Regions from separate parts of the Kitasatospora sp. NPDC001527 genome, predicted to be linked through region 1. Evidence: predicted binding sites of a transcription regulator. Region 1 holds the regulator's gene; the other holds the start of a gene.
The links. The regulator HrcA, encoded in region 1, represses chaperone genes, less so after heat shock. The targets are predictions, from matches to a motif close to TTNGCACTCNGNNNNNCNGAGTGCNAA.
Positions count from the first base shown of each region.

Region 2: the regulator HrcA is predicted to act here: its motif matches at 2,770-2,796, upstream of groES (co-chaperone GroES).

Region 1 covers NZ_JBEPAM010000008.1:210,962-222,251, forward strand. Annotated here, with positions in the region: gene ABT238_RS11690 (PhoH family protein) at 1-427, opposite strand, end outside; gene ABT238_RS11695 (ribonuclease Z) at 625-1,545, opposite strand; gene ABT238_RS11700 (histidine triad nucleotide-binding protein) at 1,551-1,904, opposite strand; gene ABT238_RS11705 (S41 family peptidase) at 2,036-5,278, opposite strand; gene ABT238_RS11710 (16S rRNA (uracil(1498)-N(3))-methyltransferase) at 5,354-6,103, opposite strand; gene dnaJ (molecular chaperone DnaJ) at 6,185-7,327, opposite strand; gene hrcA (heat-inducible transcriptional repressor HrcA) at 7,401-8,435, opposite strand; gene htpX (zinc metalloprotease HtpX) at 8,709-9,629, shown strand; gene pspAB (PspA-associated protein PspAB) at 9,675-10,262, shown strand; gene ABT238_RS11735 (DUF2785 domain-containing protein) at 10,305-11,084, shown strand; gene ABT238_RS11740 (DUF3097 domain-containing protein) at 11,105-11,290, shown strand, end outside.
Region 2 covers NZ_JBEPAM010000002.1:5,028-16,317, reverse strand. Annotated here, with positions in the region: gene ABT238_RS01775 (hypothetical protein) at 1-132, shown strand, start outside; gene ABT238_RS01770 (polysaccharide deacetylase family protein) at 232-1,146, shown strand; gene ABT238_RS01765 (class I SAM-dependent methyltransferase) at 1,122-2,351, opposite strand; gene ABT238_RS01760 (hypothetical protein) at 2,367-2,540, opposite strand; gene groES (co-chaperone GroES) at 2,938-3,243, shown strand; gene groL (chaperonin GroEL) at 3,360-4,994, shown strand; gene ABT238_RS01745 (LysR family transcriptional regulator) at 5,161-6,165, shown strand; gene ABT238_RS01740 (WhiB family transcriptional regulator) at 6,251-6,577, opposite strand; gene ABT238_RS01735 (response regulator transcription factor) at 7,150-7,761, shown strand; gene shbA (RNA polymerase sigma factor ShbA) at 8,079-8,747, shown strand; gene guaB (IMP dehydrogenase) at 9,034-10,539, shown strand; gene ABT238_RS01720 (GuaB3 family IMP dehydrogenase-related protein) at 10,721-11,290, shown strand, end outside.

The sequences.
Region 1 (11,290 bases):
GCTGCTGGTTGAGGGTCTTGGGACGGATGGTCCGGCCCCGGTTGGACAGGATGTTCGCGGTGAACACCTGCGACGGCGCCGGGCTGTCGGGGTCCTCCGCGGCACCGCGGAGCATGGCGATGGAACGCTCCACGGCGTCCTCCGTCAGGGGTTGGCCGGTGCGCAGCACCAGCATCATCTCGCTGAACAGCTGCTTGACGAGGGCCACCTCGGCGCGCTCGCCGGTCGCGGTCACCTCGTTGCCGCGGACGTGGATGTCGGCGGCGGGGAAGCCCTCCTCGATCACCCGCAGCAGCGAGTCGGCGGCGCCGAGCAGGGTGACCATCGGATGCTTCTCGGGGATGACGAAACGGGCGCTGACGCGGCCGTTGTCGGCCGGCTCGGGGCGCGGCCCTCCGTTGGTACGGGTCTGCGATGTGTCACTCATAGGTCGGCGCTGGGGCCTGCCTCATCCCATCCGTGTCTCGTGGTGCCGCTGGGTCTCTCCGGGGCACCAGGGTACGCCGCGCACGTGATCGACGCGGCGGGCGGCGGGGCCGCACCCGACGATGCTGCGGCAGAGCGCCCGGGTGGCGCGAGCGGTTTTCCGGGCCGCTCACGGGCCGGGCGGGCCGGGCGGGCCGGTCATGCGTGCCGGGGCGGTACAGGTACCCGGGCGAGGTCCTCGGCAAGCACGATCGGGCCGTCGAAGTGCTTGCGGGCGTCGGCGAGGTGCTGGCCGAGGTCCGGGTAGCGCTGCGAGAAGTGGGTGAGCACCAGCGTGCGGGCGCCCGCCTCGGCGGCGACCTTGCCGGCCTGGCCGGCGGTGAGGTGGCCGTGCTCCTCGGCGAGCCTGGCGTCGGCGTCGGTGAAGGTGGCCTCGACGACCAGCAGGTCGGCGCGCTCGGCGAGCTCGTGCACCCCCTCGCAGAGCCGGGTGTCCATGACGAAGGCGAACCGCTGGCCGGGCCGGGGCTCGCTGACCTCCTCCAGGGTCACCCGCCGGCCGGCCGCCTCGATCGCGCCCTGCTGCTGGAGCCGGCCGACGTCCGGGCCGGCGATGCCCAGGGCGGCCAGCCGTCCGGGCACCAGCCGGCGGCCGTCCGGCTCGCGCAGCCGGTAGCCGAAGGACTCCACCGGGTGCGAGAGCCGCACGGCGTCCAGCGCGAAGCGGGCGCCGGGCGCCGGCAGCGGGCCGGGCTCCTCGATCGGGCGGGGCCGCAGCACGGCCGTCTCGTGGAAGGCGGTGGCGTGCCGCAGCCGCTCGAAGTACACCTCGCCGGAGGCCGGGAAGTAGACGTCCACCGGGTGCGGGACCCGGTCGAGGTTGATCCGCTGGATCACCCCGGCGAGGCCCAGGCTGTGGTCGCCGTGGAAGTGCGTGACGGCGATCCGGGTGATCTGGGTGGCCGAGACCCCGGCGCGCAGCATCTGGCGCTGGGTGCCCTCGCCGGGGTCGAGGAGCAGGCCCTCGCCGTCCCAGCGCAGCAGGTAGCCGTTGTGGTTGCGGTGCCGGGTCGGGACCTGGCTGGCGGTCCCGAGGACCACGAGTTCGCGCTGGGACACCAGCGTCAGACCATGCGCTCGGTCATCGGCCGGCCGCCGAGCACGTGGACGTGGGCGTGGAAGACCGTCTGCCCGGCGCCGGCGCCGGTGTTGAAGATCAGCCGGTAGTCCTCGACGCCCTCGTCGACGGCGACCCGGCCGGCCTCGGCGAGCAGCTCGCCGGCGATCTCCGGCTCCTCGGCGGCCAGCGCGGCCGCGTTCGGGTAGTGGGCGTGCGGGATCACCAGGACGTGCACCGGGGCCTTGGGGGCGATGTCGCGGAAGGCGAGCACCCGGTCGGTCTTGCGCACCACGGTGGCCGGGATCTCGCCCGCCACGATCTTGCAGAACAGGCAGTCGGGCTGCGGCTCGCCGGCCATCGGGTCTCCTCGCGGGGTGCTGGTGCTGGTCGGGTCGGTGCGTACGGCGGCATGCTAGGCCCTCTCTTTCGGATCACGCCAGGCGGTCGCCGCCGGGAGCGGGGGCCCGCGCCCCCGCCCCCGGCGTGCTCCTACCGCGCGCCGGGCACCGGCGGCGCGGTCCTCGCCGGCCGCTCGGCCAGCGCCTCCAGGGCCAGCCGGACGCCCTCGGCGAGCTGCGGGTCCTCCCCCGCCGCCCAGGCGTGCGGCGGGAAGGGCACCTCGACGTCCGGGTCCACCCCGTGGTTCTCCAGGCCCCAGCCGACCCGCTCCGACCAGAACGCGTACTTCGGCTGGGTCACCAGGGTGCCGTCCACCAGCGAGTACCGGCTGTCGATGCCGATCACCCCGCCCCAGGTGCGGGTGCCGACCACCGGGCCGATGCCGAGCGCCTGGATGGCCGCGTTGACGATGTCGCCGTCCGAACCGGAGTACTCGTCGGCCAGCGCGACCACCGGCCCGCGCGGGGCGTCCTCGGGGTACGGCGAGGGGTTGGCGACGTCCCGGGCGACGCCCCAGCCGATGATCCGGCGGGAGAGCTTCTCGACCACCAGCTGCGAGGTGTGCCCGCCCCGGTTGCCCCGGATGTCGACGATCACGCCCTCCCGGGCCATCTCCGAGCGCAGGTCGCGGTGGATCTGCGCCCAGCCGGTGGTCTGCATGTCGGGGATGTGCAGGTAGCCGAGCCGGCCGCCGGAGAGCTCGCGCACGGCGGCCCTCCGGCCGGCCACCCAGTCGTGGTAGCGCAGCGCCTCGTCGTCGGCGAGCGGGACGACCACCGGGTGGCGCCGGTCGGTGCCGTCCTTGCCGGCCACGGTCAGCTCCACCGGCTGCCCGGCGGTGCCGGCCAGCAGCGGCGCCGGGCCGGTCACCGGGTCCACCGGGCGGCCGTTGACCGCCAGGACGGCGTCCCCCGGGCGGATCGCGGCGCCCGGCGCGGCCAGCGGCGAGTGCGCCCGCGGGTCCGAGGACTCGCCGGGCAGGATCCGGGCGATCCGCCACACCTCGCCGTCGCGGACCAGGTCGGCGCCGAGCAGGCCCTGCCGGCGGGCCGGCTCGGTGTGCCGGCCGTGCGGCACCACGTAGGCGTGCGAGGTGCCCAGCTCGCCGTGCACCTCCCAGAGCAGGTCCACCAGGTCGTCGTGCGAGCCGAGCCGCTCCACCAGCGGGCGGTAGCGGGCCAGCACGCCGTCCCAGTCCACCCCGGAGAGGTCCGCGCGCCAGAAGTTGTCCCGCATCAGGCGGCCGTTCTCGTCGTACATCTGCCGCCACTCGGCCGCCGGGTCGACGCTCACCCGCAGCCGGTCCAGGTCGACGTCGATCTCCTCGTCCTCGCCGGACGCCTTGTGGTCGGCGGGCAGGATCCGCAGCTCGCCCTCGTCCAGCACGGCCAGCCGGGTGCCGTCGCCGCTGACCGCGAACGCGTCCAGGCCGTCCACCAGCTGCTCGGCCCGGCGCTTGCGGAAGTCGAAGCGCTCCAGGGCGGGCCGCGGGCGCTCGTCCTCCAGCGAGGCGGCCTCGTCGCCCAGCTCGCCGACCAGCGGGACGCGGGTCCACAGCACGCCGTCCTTGGCGGCCCGCAGGCTGCCGAACCGGCCGCCCTCCACCGGGAACGCCACGATCCGGTCGGCGATGCCGTCCAGGTCGACCCGGGTCACCGGCGGCGCGTCGGCCCCGCCCTCCTCGCCATCCGTCCGCTTGCCGCGGGGCTCCTCGTCCTCGCCGCCGGCCGCCCGCCCGGCCCGGCTCGGCCCGAACGGGGACGGCGTGTCGGCGGCCAGGGTGATCAGGTACGGGCGGCAGCCGTTGGGGAACGACAGGTCGAAGACGTGCGAGTCGTACACCGGGTCGAAGTTGCGCACCGACAGGAACGCCAGGTGCCGGCCGTCCGCGGTGAACGCCGGCGAGGTGTCGATGAACCGCTGCGGGGTCGCCTCGGAGACCGTCCGGGTGGCCAGGTTGGCCAGCACGATCTGGCGCAGCGACCACGGCCCGAGGGCCGGCTGCGACCAGGCCAGCCACGCCGAGTCCGGGCTGAACGCCAGCCCGCTGACCTCGCCGTCCGCGCTGTGCGCCAGCTCGTGCACGGCCCCGTCGGCCAGCGCGACCAGCAGCACCCGGCCGTCGTGGGCGCCGGCCGCCAGCTGCTTGCCGTCCGGCGACACCACCAGCGTGCGGACCCGCCCCAGCCGCCCGGCGGCCAGCCGGCGGCGCTCGGCGCCGAGCACGGCGGGCGCGTACTCGATCGCGTCCTCGCCCTCGGCGTCGGTCACCCAGACCACGCCCTGCGCGGCGTCCTCGCCGGCCGCGCCCGGCACCACCCGGGCGAGGCGCCCGCGCACCCCCGGCGTCTCGTCCAGCACCCGGGCCGGGCCCTCCCGGTGGGTCAGCCAGTGCACGGTGCCGCGCACCACCACCGCGCCGGCCCGGCCGGTGCGGTCCGGGGCGGCGCCCTCCAGCCAGTACGCGGCGGACACCGGGCGGGGGCGCCGGCCGGTGAGCGGGCCGGACGGGCGGACGTCCGGGCGGCGCGGCTCGGCGCCGGCCAGGTCGTCCAGCAGCCACAGCTCCCCGGCGCTGTGCCAGACCACCCGGGTGCCGTCGGTGGCGGCGTCGCGGGCGTAGAAGCCCTCCGGGGAGGTGCCGTGGCGGCGCAGGTCGGAGCCGTCCGGGAGGCTGGAGTACAGGGCGCCGACGCCCTCGTGGTCGGAGAGGAAGGCGATGCGCTCGCCGACCCACAGCGGCGACTCGATGTTGCCGGTCAGCTCCTCGTGGACGCGCTCGAAGCGGTCGGTGCCGATCCACAGCTTGCCGGTCCTGCCGCCCCGGTACCGCTTCCACCAGGCCGGCTCCACGCCGAAGGCCGAGACCAGCAGCGTCCGGTCGCCGCCCGGCTCGAAGGCCAGCCCGCCGACCGGCCCGTACGGCAGGCGCTGCGGCTCGCCGCCGTCCAGCGGCACGGCGTGCGCCCAGGTGCGGCGCAGCGAGGCCTGTCCGGCGGCGGTGGTGGCGATCGGGCGGCCGTCCGCCGTCCAGCCGCGCAGCTGGGTCTGCGCGTCGCCCCAGTAGGTGAGCCGGCGCGACGGGCCGCCGTCCACCGGCACGAGGTGCACCTCGGGGGCGCCGTCCCGGGTCGAGGTGAAGGCCACGTGCCGGCCGTCCGGGGAGAACCGGGGGCGGCGGACCGGGACGTGATCGGCCGTCAGCCGCCAGGCCCGGCCGCCGTCCAGCGGGGCGAGCCACACGTCGTTCTCGGCCACGAAGGTGATCAGGTCACCGTGCAGGTGCGGGTGGCGCAGATAGGCGCCCACGGAGGTGCTCTCGGGTTCGCTCACACCCGTCACCCTGGCACGGGGCCGGTCCCCCGCGCCCGGACTTTCCCGACCCCGGCCCCCTGCGGGGGACGCGTGCTAGGACCAGCGGCCGGTGCGGCCCAGCAGCAGCGCGCCGGCGGCCACGCCCGCGGTGGAGGTGCGCAGCACCGACGGGCCGAGCCGGTACGGCTTGGCGCCGTCCGCGGCGAAGGCGGCCAGTTCCTCCGGGGAGACCCCGCCCTCCGGGCCGACCACCAGCACCAGGTCCCCGGTGCCCGGCAGCGCGGCGCCGGCCAGCGGCTCGGCGCCCTCCTCGTGCAGCACGGCCGCGAACGCGGCGCCGAGCAGCACCGGGGCCAGCTGCCGGGTGGTCATCACGTCGCGGACCACGGGGAAGCGCAGCCGGCGGGACTGCTTGCCGGCCTCCCGCGCGGTGGCCCGCCACTTGGCGAGCGCCTTGCCGCCGCGCTCGCCCTTCCACTGGGTGATGCAGCGCGAGGCCGCCCAGGGGATCACCACGTCCACGCCGACCTCGGTCATGGTCTCCACGGCCAGCTCGCCCCGGTCGCCCTTGGGCAGCGCCTGGACGACGACGATCCGCGGCGCCGGCTCCGGCTCGCGGCGCACGGCCGCCACCGTCACGTCGATCTCGTCCTTGCCGGGCACCGCCGCGACGGTGCCGTCCACGCCGAGGCCGAGCCCGTCCGTCAGGGTGAGCGCCTCGCCCGGCTCCAGCCGCTTCACGGCGGCCGCGTGCCGGCCCTCCGGCCCGTCCAGCCGCACCAGCGCGCCGGGCGCGGCGCCGGCGATCCGCTCGGTCTCGACGACGAACACGGGCGCGGTCATGCGGGGAACCTCCGGGGTGGGAAGGGGAACGGGGACGCGAAAGGGGTGCCGAGAAAGCCTCGGCACCCCCGCGCGGGACGGCTACCGGCCGTTGAAGGCGTCCTTCAGCCGGGAGAACAGCCCCTGCTGCCCGGGCGCGAACTGGCCGGACGGCCGTTCCTCGCCGCGCAGCACCGCCAGACGGCGCAGCAGCTCCTCCTGCTCGGCGTCGAGCTTGGTGGGCGTCTGCACCTCGACATGCACTATCAGGTCGCCCCGGCCGCCGCCGCGCAGGTGGGTGATGCCCCGGCCGTGCAGCGGGATGGACTGGCCGGACTGGGTGCCGGGCCGGATGTCGACCTCCTCCACCCCGTCCAGGGTCTGCAGCGGCACCTGGGTGCCGAGCGAGGCCGCCGTCATCGGGATGGTGACGGTGCAGTGCAGGTCGTCGCCGCGCCGCTGGAACACGCTGTGGGTGGTCTCGGCGATCTCGACGTACAGGTCGCCGGCCGGGCCGCCGCCGGGGCCGACCTCGCCCTCGCCGGCCAGCTGGATCCGGGTGCCGTTGTCGACACCGGCGGGGATCTTGACGGTCAGGGTGCGGCGGGCGCGGACCCGTCCGTCACCGGCGCACTCCGGGCACGGGGTCGGCACGACGGTGCCGAAGCCCTGGCACTGCGGGCAGGGGCGGGAGGTCATGACCTGGCCCAGGAAGGACCGGGTGACCTGGGAGACCTCGCCCTTGCCGCGGCACATGTCACACGTCTGCGCGGAGGTGCCGGGCGCGGCACCCTCGCCGCTGCAGGTGGTACAGGTGACGGCGGTGTCCACCTGGAGTTCCTTGGTGGTGCCGAACGCGGCCTCCTCCAGGGTGATCTCCAGGCGGATCATCGCGTCCTGGCCGCGCCGGGTGCGCGAGCGCGGGCCGCGCTGGCCGGAGGCGGCGCCGAAGAAGGCGTCCATGATGTCGGAGAAGCCGAAGCCGGCCGCGCCCGCGCCGAAGCCGCCCGCCCCGCCGCCGCCGTTCGGCGAGAGCGGGTCGCCGCCGAGGTCGTAGACCTGGCGCTTCTGCGGGTCGGAGAGCACCTCGTAGGCGGCGTTGATCTCCTTGAACCGCTCCTGCGTCTTCGGGTCCGGGTTGACGTCCGGGTGCAGTTCGCGCGCCAGGCGCCGGAACGCCTTCTTGATCTCGTCCTGCCCCGCATCCCGTCGGACGCCGAGTACCGCGTAGTAGTCCGTGGCCACCAAATGCTCCGCTTGTTCCGCCTGTAAGAGTGCTTGCGACTTGGGCGCCGTCAAATTTTTGACGGCGCCGTTCCTACGACTCGGCCAGGATCTGGCCCACGTACCGTGCCACCGCTCGCACCGCCCCCATTGTGCCCGGATAGTCCATCCGGGTCGGACCGATCACACCCAGTTTGGCCACGCTCTCGTCGCCCGAACCGTAGCCGACCGAGACGACCGACGTGGAATTCAGCCCCTCGTAGGCGTTCTCCCGGCCGATCCGCACCGTCATCCCGGCGTCCGCGGTCTCACCCAGGAGGCGGAGCAGGACGACCTGCTCCTCCAGCGCCTCCAGCACCGGCTGGATGGTGAGGGGGAAGTCGTGGCCGAAACGGGTCAGGTTGGCCGTGCCGGCCAGCATGATCCGTTCCTCGCTCTGCTCGGCGAGCGTCTCGAAGAGCGTCGCCAGCACCACCGTGACGGTCGGCCGGTCGGCCGCCTCGAACAGCGCGGGCAGGTCGTCGAGCAGCCCGGGGACGTCCGGGAGCCGCTGGCCGGCGGCCCGCGCGTTGACCCGGGCCCGCAGATCCGCCAGCAGCGTCTCGCCGACCGTGCCCGGGCAGTCCACCAGCCGCTGCTCGACCCGGCCGGTGTTGGTGATCAGCACCAGCATCACCTTCGCCGGGGCCAGCGCGACCAGCTCGATGTGCCGGACCGTGGAGCGGCTCAGCGAGGGGTACTGCACCACCGCGACCTGGCGGGTCAGCTGGGCCAGCAGCCGCACCGTGCGGGCGACCACGTCGTCGAGGTCCACCGCGCCGTCCAGGAAGTGCCGGATCGCCCGCCGCTCGGGCGCGCTCATCGGCTTGACCTCGGCCAGCTTGTCGACGAACAGCCGGTAGCCCTTGTCGGTGGGGATGCGCCCGGCGCTGGTGTGCGGCTGGTGGATGTAGCCCTCCTCCTCCAGCGCGGCCATGTCGTTGCGGACGGTGGCCGGGGAGACCCCGAGGTTGTGGCGGTCCACCAGGGCCTTGGAGCCGACCGGCTCCTCCGTCCCCACGTAGTCCTGGACGATCGCGCGAAGCACCGCGAGCTTGCGGTCGTCGAGCTGGCGGACCTCACCGGCCATGGGGCACGCACCTCCGTCTTCACGCGTTGTCCGTTGTGACACGCCGTTGTGGCACGTGTCCGTGTTCCGAGCTTCGGGCCGGCCCCGCAGGGCCCGGCCTTGGCACTCCGACCATCCGAGTGCCAGAACCGTACCTGCCAGTGTAAGGCCCGGGTCCGACGGCAGGAACGGCCCGGCCGGGGTGATCCTGCCCGCAGTTCGCGGCGCGCGGATGATGCCGCGGGCCCGTCCGGGTGGCAGCATCGGAAGCGGACGGCGAACGGAGGAACAGCGATGTCGACCCCGGGCCAGCACACCCGTTTCGCCCCCGACCGCGGCCTGACCGGCCGGATGGTGGGGACGATGTTCCTGATCGGACTGCTGTACGTCGGATTCACCGGGCTGCTGATCGCACTGCTGCGCGGCGCCTGGCCGATCATCGTCCTGATCTCCGGCGGCCTGTTCGTCGCCCAGTTCTGGTTCAGCGACAAGATCACCGAGCGGGCGATGGGCGCCCACCGGGTCTCCCCCGAGCAGTACCCGCAGCTGCACGGCGCCGTCGACCGGCTCTGCGCGCTCGCCGACATGCCCAAGCCCCGGGTCGCCGTCGCCGACAACGACATGCCGAACGCCTTCGCCACCGGCCGCAACCCGCAGAACGCGGTGGTCTGCGTCACCACCGGCCTGCTGCGCCGGCTGGAGCCGGAGGAACTGGAAGGCGTGCTCGCGCACGAGCTGTCGCACGTCGCCCACCGGGACGTCGCCGTCATGACGGTGGCCGGCTTCCTCGGCGTGCTGGCCGGCGCGATGACCAGGATCGCCATGTACGGCGGCTTCATGGGCGGCGGGCGCAACAGCAACGACTCCAACGCGGCGATCGCCGCGCTGGTCATTCCGCTGGTGTCGATCGCGGTCTACGCGATCAGCTTCCTGCTGACCCGGCTGCTGTCCCGCTACCGGGAGCTGGCCGCCGACCGGGCCGCCGCCCAGCTCACCGGCCGGCCCAGCGCGCTGGCCTCGGCGCTCACCAAGGTGACCGGCCAGATCGCCGCCATCCCGACCAAGGACCTGCGCCAGGCGCAGGCCTACAACGCCTTCTACTTCGCCCCCGCGCTGAGCGCCCGCGAGGCCGCCACCCAGCTGTTCTCCACCCACCCTTCGCTGGAGCAGCGGCTGGCCCAGCTGGCGAAGATCTCCGCGCGGCTCGGCCGCTGACCCGCCGACCGGCTCAGCCGCCGGCCCCGACCCGGAAGGACCGCCGTGGGAATCCTGGACGCGCTGTTCGGCCGCACCAAGCCCGTCAAGCCGGACCTCGACCAGTTGTTCGGGGTTCCCTCCGCCGCGCTGACCCTGGAGGCGGGAGCGGGACTGCGGCCCACCGGACTCGGCTCGGTCTGCTTCGCCTCGGTCGAGGGCGGGGCCTTCGACGAGGTCGAACGCCAGGTCCGGGCCCTGCTGGACGCCGACACCGAGCGCGGCGGCGTCCCCGTCGAGGCGTCCAGGGACGCGTACGGCTACTCCTGGCTGCTGGCCCGGCACACCCCCGAGGAGCTGCCGGAGCTAGTCAACGACCTGCACGCGGTCAACAGCGAGCTGGAGGCGCACGGCTTCGGGCCGCAGCTGCTCTGCTCGCTGGTCGGCTTCCGCGACGCCGACGGGCGCCGGCCGCTGGCCCTGGTCTACCTGTACAAGCGCGGCACCTTCTACCCCTTCGCGCCGCTGCCGGGCGGCGGGGAGAAGCGCGACAGCCCACTGGAGCTGGAGGTCAACGCGATGCTCGGCAACGACCTGCGGCTGGAGAAGGACCTCACCCGCTGGTTCCCGGTCTGGGGCGCGCCGGGGCTGTGAAAACCGGTGGCCGCGGCGGTCCGGCGCCCCTAGGGTCCGACCATGATCGACTGGACCGGTATCGAGACCGCCGAACCCACCCCCGACCTGCTCGCCGCGGTGAGCGCCGCCCTGCGCTCGCCCGACCCCGAGACCCGCGACAGCCGCGCCTACGAGCAGCTGTGCCGCTGGGTGCCCCTGCTCACCCCGGAGCAGCGCCTGGCCCTCGGCGACGAGATGGCCGAGCGGCTGTCCGACCCCGAGATCCAGGCCCGCACCTTCGCCCCGCTGGTCCTCGCCGACCTCGCCGACCTCGGTGCGCACCGGGGCGCCTGGCTGGACGCCTTCGCCCGCTGGTACCTCGCCGAGACCGACCTGCGCGGCTTCGACGCCGAACTCGGCTGGCTGCACGCCCTCGCGCACGGCGCCGACTACCTGGCCGCCCTCGGGCGCGGCCCGCTGCTCGCCGACCCGACGCCGCTGCTGGAGCTGGTCGCCGCCCGGCTGCTCGCCCCCACCGACCACGTCCTGGACGCCCTGGAGGACGACCGGCTCGGCCGCGCCCTCGCGCAGATCCTCACTCGCCCCGAGCTGACCGAGCGGCAGGCACTGGGCTGGCTCGACGTGATCGCCGCCCAGCCGCCGCGCCGCCCCTCGGCGACCACCGGCGCCGTGCCCGCCGTCGTCTCCAACACCCTGCGCACGCTGCGGATGCTGTACGTGCTCGCCGACCGGGGCGTGCGGATGGAGCGCGGCGGCGACCCGGTGCCGCTGCCGCACTCGGCCGCGCTGCGCGAACGGATCGCCGGGATCCTGGTGGTGAACTCGCCGTTCACCGGCTGACGCCTCGTAGACTCCGTGGAATGCGCAGCCGCCAGTACGGACCCGACCTGACCCCGCCGTGGAAGAAACAGACCCCCGCCCCCGAGGTGCCCGCCGAGCGGGACCTGGTGGTCGAGGAGGCGGCGAGCGGCTTCTGCGGGGCGGTGGTGCGCTGCGAGAAGACCGCCGAGGGCTTCACCGTCACCCTGGAGGACCGTTTCGGCAAG
Region 2 (11,290 bases), on a different contig from region 1:
GCCGCCCCCGGCGAGCGTGTGCTGCTGATCACCTGGTGGTCCGGCGAGCCGCTCCCGGTGGCCGAGCCGCCCGCCGGGCTGCTGGGCCGTCCGGTGCACCGCTGGTCGTTCACCAGCGAGCACGTGGAGTAGCCCGGGCCGGCCGTCCGCACGCCCGACCGGGAACCGAACGTGCGACCGTTACCGTGCTAGCGAGCGAGATCGCTGAACGGGAACGGGGAGCACGGCGCGGTGAACAGGCACGGGTGGAGCAGGACGACGGCGTACGCGGCGGGGGCGGCGGTCCTGCTGGCCGCCGCCACCGGCTGCGCGGGCGGCGGCGACAGCGGCGCCGCCTCCGCCGCCCTGGTGGCGCCGAGCAGCGCCCCCGCCGGGTCCGCCGCGCCGCAGCAGGGCGCGGCCACCCCGCCGCCGAGCGCGGCGCCCGCCCCGGCCGCGGGGGACGCCGCCGCCTGGGCGAAGTGGCACCTCACGCCGCTGCCGCCCGCGCCCCCGGCGCCCGCCGACAAGCCGGTGAAGCTCCAGAAGACCGGCCCGGTCCCGGTGTTCAGCGAGGTGAAGACCACCGACAAGGTCGTCTTCGTCACCATCGACGACGGCGCCGAGAAGGACCCGAAGTTCGTCGAGATGCTGACCGACCTCAAGGTGCCGGTCTCGATGTTCCTGACCCGCGACATCGTCAAGGACGACTACGGCTACTTCAAGCGGCTCCAGGCGCTCGGCAACCACGTCCACAACCACACCACGGACCACGCCCAGCTGAGCAAGGTGACGCCGGAGAAGCAGCGGTCCGAGGTCTGCGACGCCCAGGCCGCGCTCACCCAGCAGTACGGCACCCCGCCGCTGCTGTTCCGCCCGCCCTACGGCGACGGCGCCCACACCCCGGCGCTGAACTCCTCGGTGCAGCAGTGCGGGCCGCGGGCGATCGTGCTGTGGCGCGAGTCGATGCAGATCCACGACATGCAGTACCAGGCGGCGGACAAGAAGCTGCGCCCCGGGGACATCGTGCTCGCCCACTTCCGGGGCCCCAAGGACCTCAAGGGCGAGACGATGACGGAGATGTTCGGGGAACTGCTGGCCCGGATCCAGGAGCAGGGCTTCGCGGTGGCCCGGCTGGAGGACTACATCGCGGCGCCGGCCGCCTGAACGGCCGCGGCCGGGCCGGTCACCGGCCGGCCGAGCATCATCAGCGGGCCGTGGTCGGTGCGGCTGAGGATCACCGTCACGGTGTTCGGGCCGCTGGGCTTCAGCTGGCGGCGCAGCTCCTCCGGGGTGATCGCCATCCCGCGCTTCTTGATCACCACGGTGCCGACGCCCCGCTCGCGCAGCAGCGCCTTGAGCCTCTTGATGTGGAACGGCAGGACGTCGGTCAGCTCGAAGCCGTGCGCGTACGGGGTGTCGACCAACTCGTCCGAGGTCACGTAGGCGATCTTCGGATCGATCAGCCGCCCGTTCACCCGCTGCGCCACCTCGGCGACCAGGTGGGCGCGGATCACCGCGCCGTCCGGCTCGTAGAGGTAGCGGCCGACCGGGCCGGCCGGCGGGTCGGGCAGGTCGCCGCCGGTGAGGCTGGCCCGCTGCGGCAGCAGGGTGGCGCGGTGCGGGTGCCCGGCCCGGGTGCCGAACCAGAGCACCGCCTCCTTGACGTCGCCGTGGTCGGAGACCCACTCGGCCTCCGCGTCGGCCGGCACCGCCTCGTGCGGGATGCCGGGGGCCACCTTGAGCGCGCCGACCGGGGTGCGCCGTCCGGCCTCGATCGCCCAGGACAGCGGCGGCGCGTACGCCTCGGGGTCGAAGACCCGGCCGCGCGAGGTGCGCCGGGCGGGGTCGGTGAAGACCGCGTCGAAGCCGGTGACGTCGACGTCGGCGACGTCCGCGCAGCGCACCTCGACCCGGTCGGCCAGGCCCAGGGCGGCCGCGTTGGCGGCGGTGGCGGCGCAGGCGGCCGGGTCCTTGTCGACGGCGAGCACCTCGACACCGGCCCGGGCCAGCGCCAGCACGTCGCCGCCGATCCCGCAGCAGAGGTCGGCCAGCCGCTTCACCCCGAGGTCCGCGAAGCGCCGCGCCCGCCACTCGGCGACCTCGCGCCGGGTGGACTGCTCGACGCCGTTGGGCGTGAAGTACATGAGGTCGGCGTCGGCGCCGAACTTGGCCCGGGCCCGCTGCCGCAGCCGGGCCTGCCCGAAGGCGGCCGACACCAGCTCGGCGGGGTGCTCCTTGCGCAGCCGGGTGGCCAGCGCCAGCTCCTCCCCGGGCGCGAAGTCGCGCAGTTCGGCGAGCAGGGCCTGGCCCCGGTCGGTCAGCAGGGGCCGCAGGTCGTCGTTCTCCACGGGGCCATTCTCGCCGGTCACGGACGGCCCGGACGGTCAGAGCAACTGCTGCAGCCACCAGGGCGCGGTCAGCGGGGCGAGCAGCGCGGCGGCGGGGACCACCCGCCAGCCGGCTCGCGCGGTGCGCCAGGTGACCAGGCCGGCCGGCGCGAGGGCGAGCACGACGCCCGCCGGGAGGAGCAGCGCGACCGGCCCACCGGCGTCGCTCATGGCCAGCCCCATCAGGACGGCCAGGACGCAGACGCCGATCAGGGCGGTGACGCCGCCGACCAGCGGGAGGGTGACGAGGGCGACCAGCAGGTCGCGGTGGAGCAGGGGGGCGGGTGTGCGCGGTGGTCTCGGCCATGGCCCGAGTGTGCGATCCGGAGCCGCCCTCGCACATGAGTACGGCGACTCATCCCTCCCAAGGGGCCGGCGACCCGGGCCGACCCGCGTGGCGTTGGCACTCTGGTTGACTGAGTGCTAACCGCGGCCTATGGTCATCACTAGCACTCCCCACCGGGCGAGTGCTAACGCGACAGTGTGTGTCTGACCCCCGCGACGGCAGACGCGCGAGTTCGCCCCTACCCGTTAGAAAACCCCGTAATCTCCGAAGGGGAGCTCGGACGTGACCACCAGCAGCAAGGTTGCCATCAAGCCGCTCGAGGACCGCATCGTGGTCCAGCCGCTCGACGCCGAGACCACCACGGCCTCCGGCCTGGTTATCCCGGACACCGCCAAGGAGAAGCCCCAGGAGGGCGTCGTCCTGGCCGTCGGCCCGGGCCGCTTCGAGGACGGCCAGCGTCTGCCGCTCGACGTCGCCGTGGGTGACATCGTCCTGTACTCGAAGTACGGCGGCACCGAGGTGAAGTACCAGGGCGAGGAGTACCTGGTGCTCTCCGCCCGCGACGTTCTCGCCATCATCGAGAAGTAAGGCGTCCCGCCACGCCCCGGATCCGCGTCCCTAGTGACCGGGGACCGGGGCGTGGTCGTTGGTTCACGTAGTCGAGCGGCCGCCGCGACGGCCGCACCCCCGAGGGAATAGGGAACATGGCGAAGATCCTGCAGTTCGACGAGGACGCCCGCCGCTCGCTGGAGCGCGGTGTCAACAAGCTGGCCGACACCGTCAAGGTGACCATCGGCCCCAAGGGCCGCAACGTCGTCATCGACAAGAAGTTCGGCGCCCCGACCATCACCAACGACGGCGTCACCATCGCCCGTGAGGTCGAGCTCGACGACCCGTACGAGAACCTTGGCGCGCAGCTCGTCAAGGAGGTCGCCACCAAGACCAACGACGTCGCGGGCGACGGCACCACCACCGCCACCGTGCTGGCCCAGGCCCTGGTCAACGAGGGTCTGCGCAACGTCGCCGCCGGCGCCGGCCCGGCCGCCCTGAAGAAGGGCATCGACAAGGCCGTCGCCGCCGTCTCCGAGCACCTGCTGTCGGTCGCCCGTGAGATCGAGGGCAAGGACGACGTCGCCGCCGTCGCCACCCTGTCCGCCCAGGACGCCCAGGTCGGCGAGCTGATCGCCGAGGCGATCGACAAGGTCGGCAAGGACGGTGTCATCACCGTCGAGGAGTCGAACACCTTCGGCGTGGAGCTGGACTTCACCGAGGGCATGCAGTTCGACAAGGGCTACCTGTCGCCGTACTTCGTCACCGACGCGGAGCGGCAGGAGGCGGTCCTGGAGGACCCGTACATCCTGATCAACCAGGGCAAGATCTCCTCCATCCAGGAGCTCCTGCCGCTGCTGGAGAAGATCCTGCAGGGCGGCACCTCCCGCCCGCTGCTGATCATCGCCGAGGACGTCGACGGCGAGGCGCTGTCCACCCTCGTGGTGAACAAGATCCGCGGCACCTTCAACGCGGTGGCCGTCAAGGCCCCGGGCTTCGGCGACCGCCGCAAGGCGATCCTCGGTGACCTGGCCGTCCTGACCGGCGGCACCGTGATCTCCGAGGAGGTCGGCCTCAAGCTCGACCAGGCCGGTCTGGACGTGCTGGGCTCGGCCCGCCGCGTGACCGTCACCAAGGACGACACGATCGTCGTCGACGGTGCCGGCGAGTCCGAGGCCGTGGCCGGCCGCGTCGCCCAGATCAAGGGCGAGATCGCCAACACCGACTCGGACTGGGACCGCGAGAAGCTGCAGGAGCGCCTGGCCAAGCTGGCCGGTGGCGTCTGCGTGATCCGCGTCGGTGCCGCCACCGAGGTGGAGCTCAAGGAGCGCAAGCACCGCCTGGAGGACGCCATCTCGGCGACCCGCGCCGCGGTCGAGGAGGGCATCGTCGCCGGCGGCGGCGCCTCCCTGGTCCACGCCGCCAAGGTGCTGAACGACGGCCTGGGCCTGTCCGGCGACGAGGCCACCGGTGTCGCGGTCGTCCGCAAGGCGCTGCACGAGCCGCTGCGCTGGATCGCCCAGAACGCCGGCCTGGAGGGCTACGTCATCACCTCCAAGGTCTCCGAGCTGGAGCAGGGCCAGGGCTACAACGCCGCCACCGGCGAGTACGGCGACCTGGTCAAGGCCGGTGTCATCGACCCGGTCAAGGTCACCCGCTCCGCCCTGGAGAACGCCGCCTCGATCGCCTCCCTGCTGCTCACCACCGAGACCCTCGTGGTGGAGAAGAAGGAGGAGGAGGCCGACAACGGTCACGGCCACTCGCACGGCGGTCACGGCCACTCGCACTGAGGCCACAACCGCTGAGCGCGGCCACCGCGCGCAGTCACCGACCGCAGGCCCGGTCCGCACCCCGCGAGGGGTGGCGGGCCGGGCCTGCGGCCGTTCCGGGCCGTTCCAGCCTTCAACTATCAGTTGAATTTTGCGTAATGCAAAGAATCCCTTATATCTTGGGGGCATGATCGAGGCCCGCCATCTGCGCGTCCTGCGTGCCGTCGCCCGCACCGGCTCCTTCTCCGCCGCCGCCCGCGAGCTGGGCTGTACCCAGCCCGCCATCAGTCAGCAGATGAAGGCCCTGGAGAAGTCCGTGGACACCCCGCTGGTGGTCCGTTCGGGCCGCGGGATGCAGCTGAGCGAGGCCGGGCGGGTGCTGCTCAAGCATGCCACCGGGATCCTCGCCGGGCTCTCCGCCGCCGAGGAGGAGGTCGCGGCGATCGCCGGACTGCGGGCCGGGCGGGTGCGGCTGGTGTCCTTCCCGACCGCCAGCTCGACCCTGGTGCCGCCGGCCGTCGCCCGGCTGCGGGACAGCCATCCGGGCGTGCGCGTGTCGCTGGTCGAGGCGGAGCCGCCGGAGTCGCTGGCGATGCTGCGCGGCGGCGAGTGCGAGGTCGCGCTCGCCTTCCGCTATCCGCAGGCCCCCGGTTCCACCCTCGCGCCGGCGCCCGCGCCCGCGCACGGCACGCCCCGGGAGGCGCGCGCGGAGGCCAATCTGGAGGCCCAGCAGCTGAGCGCGGGGGCCGACTGGTCCGACCTGGTGGTCACCCCGCTGCTGGACGACCCGCTGGTCGGACTGCTGCCCGCCGGGCACCGGCTGGCCGGGCGCGGCGGGCCGGTGGAGCTGGGCGAGCTGGCGGGGGAGCAGTGGATCGCCGGCTGCCCGCAGTGCCGGGGCCACCTGGTGGAGCTGTGCGCGGGCGCCGGCTTCGAGCCGCGGATCGACTTCGCGACCGACGACTACCCGGCGGTGGTCGGACTGGTGGCCGCCGGGCTCGGCGTGGCGGTGCTGCCGGGGCTGGCGCTGGAGTCGGTGCGCCCCGACGGGGTGGCGCCGGTGGCGGTGCACGCCGCCTCGGGAGCGCCGGCGGTGCGGCAGGTGGTCGCGCTGACCCTGCCGGACCTCGCCGAGGTGCCGGCGGTGGCGCTGATGCTGGAGCGGCTGGCGGGGGCGGCGGCCGGGCACTGACCCGCCGGAGCGGCGGGACCGGGGCAGCCGGGTGCGCCGCACCCCGAGAAGAAACGTTTCTTCCCGGCGAGGCGGAACCGGTGGCCTACTGCTGGACCGCGCCCGGCGCGGCGAGCGGCACCTCCACCAGGCGGTTGCGCGAACGGCCCATCATCTCCTCGCGCTCGTCCTCGGTCAGGCCTCCCCAGACGCCGTACGGCTCGCGGACCGCCAGCGCGTGCGCGGCGCACTCGGTGCGCACCGGGCAGCGCATGCAGACCTCCTTGGCACTCGCCTCGCGCGAGCTGCGGGCCGCGCCGCGCTCGCCCTCGGGGTGGAAGAAGAGCGAGCTGTCCACGCCGCGGCAGGCCGCGGAGAGCTGCCAGTCCCAGAGGTCCGCGTTGGGGCCGGGGAGTCGGGAGAAATCTGCCATGGCTCATTCCCTTCAGAGGTCGTCGACCGCGGGGCCGGTCGCCGGCGGGGTGCGTCGGCGGCGGCACGGCGGGGCGTCCGGCGCGGTGTGGACACCTGGAAATATGACTTACGGCAACTCCATGGACAAGTCACCCACAGAGTGGCACAACAGTCAATGACCATACAAAAGCTCTAAAAACGGGCATAGTGCGCATGGCGGTTGGGCAGGCGGGCGCCGGGCGCGGATGGGGCAATCGGGTGGCCGACGGGCGCGCGCGGGCCCCCGTGGGTGTGCGGGTTGTACGCCGACCGCGCGCGAGCTGCGCAAAAGTGCGGCGTGTGCACCGCGATGCGGCTGATCGGTAACGGGTCGGCCACGTACAGTGGTGGAGATGGCCCCGAAGGCCGTAACTCATTCGAGTGACGGTCGTTGGATGTGCGGAGGCGGTTAGCGGACGCCGGACGTCGGGAACGATCGCGGGGAATCTCAGGCGATCAGCACGGAGTCTGTCGCCGATCGGCCGTGTCGGAGAGGTTCGTACCAGCCAGGAGGCTCAACGTGACGCGGATCAGCTGCGGAGGACGACGGTCATGACTTCCGTTCTCGTTTGCGACGATTCCCCGCTCGCCCGCGAGGCGCTTCGCCGCGCGGTCGCGACCGTACCCGGTGTCGATCGGGTCACCACCGCGACGAACGGGGAGGAGGTCCTCCGCCGCTGGGTGGCCGACCGCTCCGATCTCGTCCTGATGGACGTCCGGATGCCCGGCCTCGGCGGGGTGGAGACGGTCCGGCGGCTGCTGTCCGCCGACCCGGGCGCCCGGATCATCATGCTCACCGTCGCCGAGGATCTCGACGGCGTCGCCCTCGCGGTCGCCGCGGGGGCCCGCGGGTACCTGCACAAGGACGCCTCGCGCGCCGAACTGCGGGCCACCGTCACCCAGGCGCTCGCCGACCCGACCTGGCGGCTCGCCCCCCGCCGGCTGCGCAGCCCCGACATGGGCGCCGCGCCGACGTTGACGGCGCGTGAGATCCAGGTGCTCGAAGGCATGAGCCACGGCCGCAGCAACGCCGAGATCGGCCGCGAGCTGTTCCTCTCCGAGGACACCGTCAAGACCCACGCCCGACGGCTGTTCAAGAAGCTCGGCGCCTCGGACCGCGCGCACGCGGTGGCGCTGGGCTTCCGCTGGGGCCTGGTCCGCTGACCGCCGCCGGCACCGCCGGTTCCGGCACGCTCCGCGCGATTGCCCGCGCGGGGGCGTGTGACGTTACGGTCCCGAGGTTGCACCATGGAGGAGTGGAGCACCTCGGGGACCAGCGGACAGGAACTGCGGCGAACCACGCAGCCGCAGGAGACTCGGCGGACGGCGCCGCGGACGGGACCACCCGGGGCGGTGGGGCGGGAGGCGGGACGGTGCAGGAGGGGCCGGTGGTGCGGACCGGTGCGGCACCGCATAACGTTCCGGTGCACAACTCCGGACGCGGTGCCGCGTTTTCCCGCGCGACCAGGCACCATGGACCGATGCGTGACGACGTGACCGGGGCTCCCGGCGAGGCGGACCCGGTGGAGGCCGAGCCCTCCGCGCCCGGGTCCGGCCCGGGGTACGCGGAACCGGCCGACGGGCCCGGCGCGCTCGCCGAACTGGTCGCGGCCGCCGTCCGCGGCGAGGGCCCGGCGATCGACGCGCTGCTCGCCCACGTCCATCCGCTGGCGCTGCGCTACTGCCGCGGCCGGCTGGTCCGGCTGCCCGGCGGCGCCCGGCACCACGTGGACGACATCGCCCAGGAGGTCTGCGTGGCGGTGCTCTGCGCGCTGCCCCGCTACCGGGACCAGGGGCGCCCCTTCGAGGCCTTCGTCTACGGGATCGCCGCGCACAAGATCGCCGATCTGCAGCGGGCCGCGATGCGCGGGCCCGGCTCGACGGTGATCCCGCAGGACGACCTGCCGGAGGTGCCGGACGACGCGCTCGGCCCGGAGGAGCGGGCGCTGCTCAGCAGCGACGCGGCCTGGGCGAAGGAGCTGCTCTCCAACCTGCCGGCCCGCCAGCGCGAGCTGGTGCTGCTGCGGGTGGCCGCCGGGCTCTCGGCGGAGGAGACCGGTGAGGTGCTCGGGATGTCGCCGGGGGCCGTCCGGGTCGCCCAGCACCGTGCGCTGAGCCGGCTGCGGGCGCTCGCCGAGGAGTCGTCCTAGTTCGTCGGGGTTCGTTCGCCGGGGTTCGCGGGCCTTCCGGCCGGCCGGAATGGCCCATGGCCGGTCTTTGTTGTCAAGGGCACACGAGAGCGCATTCGCGGTGCCAGTACCATGGGGTATCGGCGCCTGGGCGGGTCGCCAAAGTTTCGACGGTGCGCGCGGGGTTCCCCTGGAGGATCCTCCAGTGGCCACCGGGCTTTCGGCGGTCCGAGCGAGTGAGCTGATGACAGCGCCCCCACCCTCAGGGCGCGAGCTGATCGAGCCGGCCACGGAAGGTACCCCCGAAATGTCTTACAACGCCGCAGGCGTACCCGAGAAGTTCGCGATGCTCGGACTCACGTACGACGACGTCCTGCTGCTGCCGGGGGCGTCCGAGGTGCTGCCGAACGAGGTCGACACCTCCTCGCGGGTCTCCCGCAACGTGCGCGTCAACATCCCGCTGCTCTCCGCGGCGATGGACAAGGTCACCGAGTCGCGGATGGCGATCGCGATGGCCCGCCAGGGCGGCGTCGGCGTCCTGCACCGCAACCTCTCGGTCGAGGACCAGGCCAACCAGGTCGACCTGGTGAAGCGCTCCGAGTCCGGCATGGTCACCGACCCGATCACGGTCGGCCCGGACACCACGCTCGCCGAGGCCGACGCGCTCTGTGCCAAGTTCCGGATCTCCGGTGTGCCGATCGCCGACGGGAGCGGCAAGCTGCTCGGCATCGTCACCAACCGCGACATGGCCTTCGAGACGGACCGCACCCGGCAGGTCCGCGAGATCATGACCCCGATGCCGCTGATCACCGGCAAGGTCGGCATCTCCGGCGTCGACGCCATGGCGCTGCTGCGCCGCCACAAGATCGAGAAGCTGCCGCTGGTCGACGACGAGGGCCGGATCAAGGGCCTCATCACGGTCAAGGACTTCGTCAAGGCCGAGCAGTACCCGAACGCCGCCAAGGACGCCGAGGGCCGGCTGCTGGTCGGCGCCGCCGTCGGCGCCAGCGCCGAGGCCTTCGACCGCGCCCAGGCCCTGGTCGAGGCGGGCGTGGACTTCCTGGTCGTCGACACCTCGCACGGCCACAGCCACAACGCGCTGGCCTGGATCGCGAAGATCAAGTCGGCCGTCGGGGTCGACGTGGTCGGTGGCAACGTCGCCACCCGGGACGGCGCCCAGGCGCTGATCGACGCCGGCGTGGACGGCGTCAAGGTCGGCGTCGGCCCGGGCTCCATCTGCACCACCCGCGTGGTGGCCGGCATCGGCGTCCCGCAGGTCACCGCGATCTACGAGGCGGCCGTCGCCTGCCAGGCCGCCGGCGTGCCGGTCATCGGCGACGGTGGCCTGCAGTACTCGGGCGACATCGGCAAGGCGCTCGCCGCCGGTGCCGACACCGTGATGCTGGGCTCGCTGCTGGCCGGCTGCGAGGAGTCCCCGGGCGAGCTGCTGTTCATCAACGGCAAGCAGTTCAAGTCCTACCGCGGCATGGGCTCGCTGGGCGCGATGCAGTCCCGCGGCCAGGGCCGCTCCTACTCCAAGGACCGCTACTTCCAGGCCGAGGTCGCCTCGGACGACAAGCTCGTCCCCGAGGGCATCGAGGGCCAGGTGCCCTACCGCGGCCCGCTGTCCGCGGTGCTGCACCAGCTGGTCGGCGGCCTGCGCCAGACCATGGGCTACGTCGGCGCGGCCACCGTCGCCGAGATGGAGAGCAAGGGCCGGTTCGTCCGGATCACCTCGGCGGGCCTCAAGGAGAGCCACCCGCACGACATCCAGATGACCGTCGAGGCGCCGAACTACAGCGCCCGCCGCTGAATCGGGTACCCCGCCGCAGGGCCCGCCACCGAGGGGTGGCGGGCCCTGCGGGCTGTCCGGGCGGCACCCGTCGGCGGCCCGGGCGGCGGGCGGCGCCGTGCGGCGGCGGGAGGGTGCGGGATACTGGGGGGCGGCCGGGGTGACCCGGCGGGCATGAGCAATACCACCAGAAGGGCTCGAAGTGACTGAGATCGAGATCGGGCGAGGCAAGCGCGGCCGTCGGGCGTATTCCTTCGACGACATCGCCGTCGTCCCCAGCCGCCGTACGCGTGACCCGAAGGAGGTCTCGATCGCCTGGCAGATCGACGCCTACCGGTTCGAGCTGCCGTTCCTGGCCGCTCCGATGGACAGCGTGGTCTCCCCGCAGCAGGCCATCACCATCGGCCGCCTCGGCGGCCTGGGCGTGCTGAACCTGGAAGGCCTCTGGACCCGCTACGAGGACCCGCAGCCGCTGCTCGACGAGATCGCCGCGATCGCCGACGAGTCCGTCGCCACCCGCCGCCTGCAGGAGATCTACGCCGAGCCGATCAAGGCCGAGCTGATCAAGCAGCGGATCCAGGAGGTCCGCGACTCCGGCGTGGTCACCGCCGCCGCGCTCTCCCCGCAGCGCACCGCCGAGTTCTCCAAGGCCGTGGTGGACGCCGGCGTCGACGTCTTCGTCATCCGCGGCACCACCGTCTCCGCCGAGCACGTCTCCGGCGCGGCCGAGCCGCTCAACCTGAAGCAGTTCATCTACGAGCTGGACGTCCCG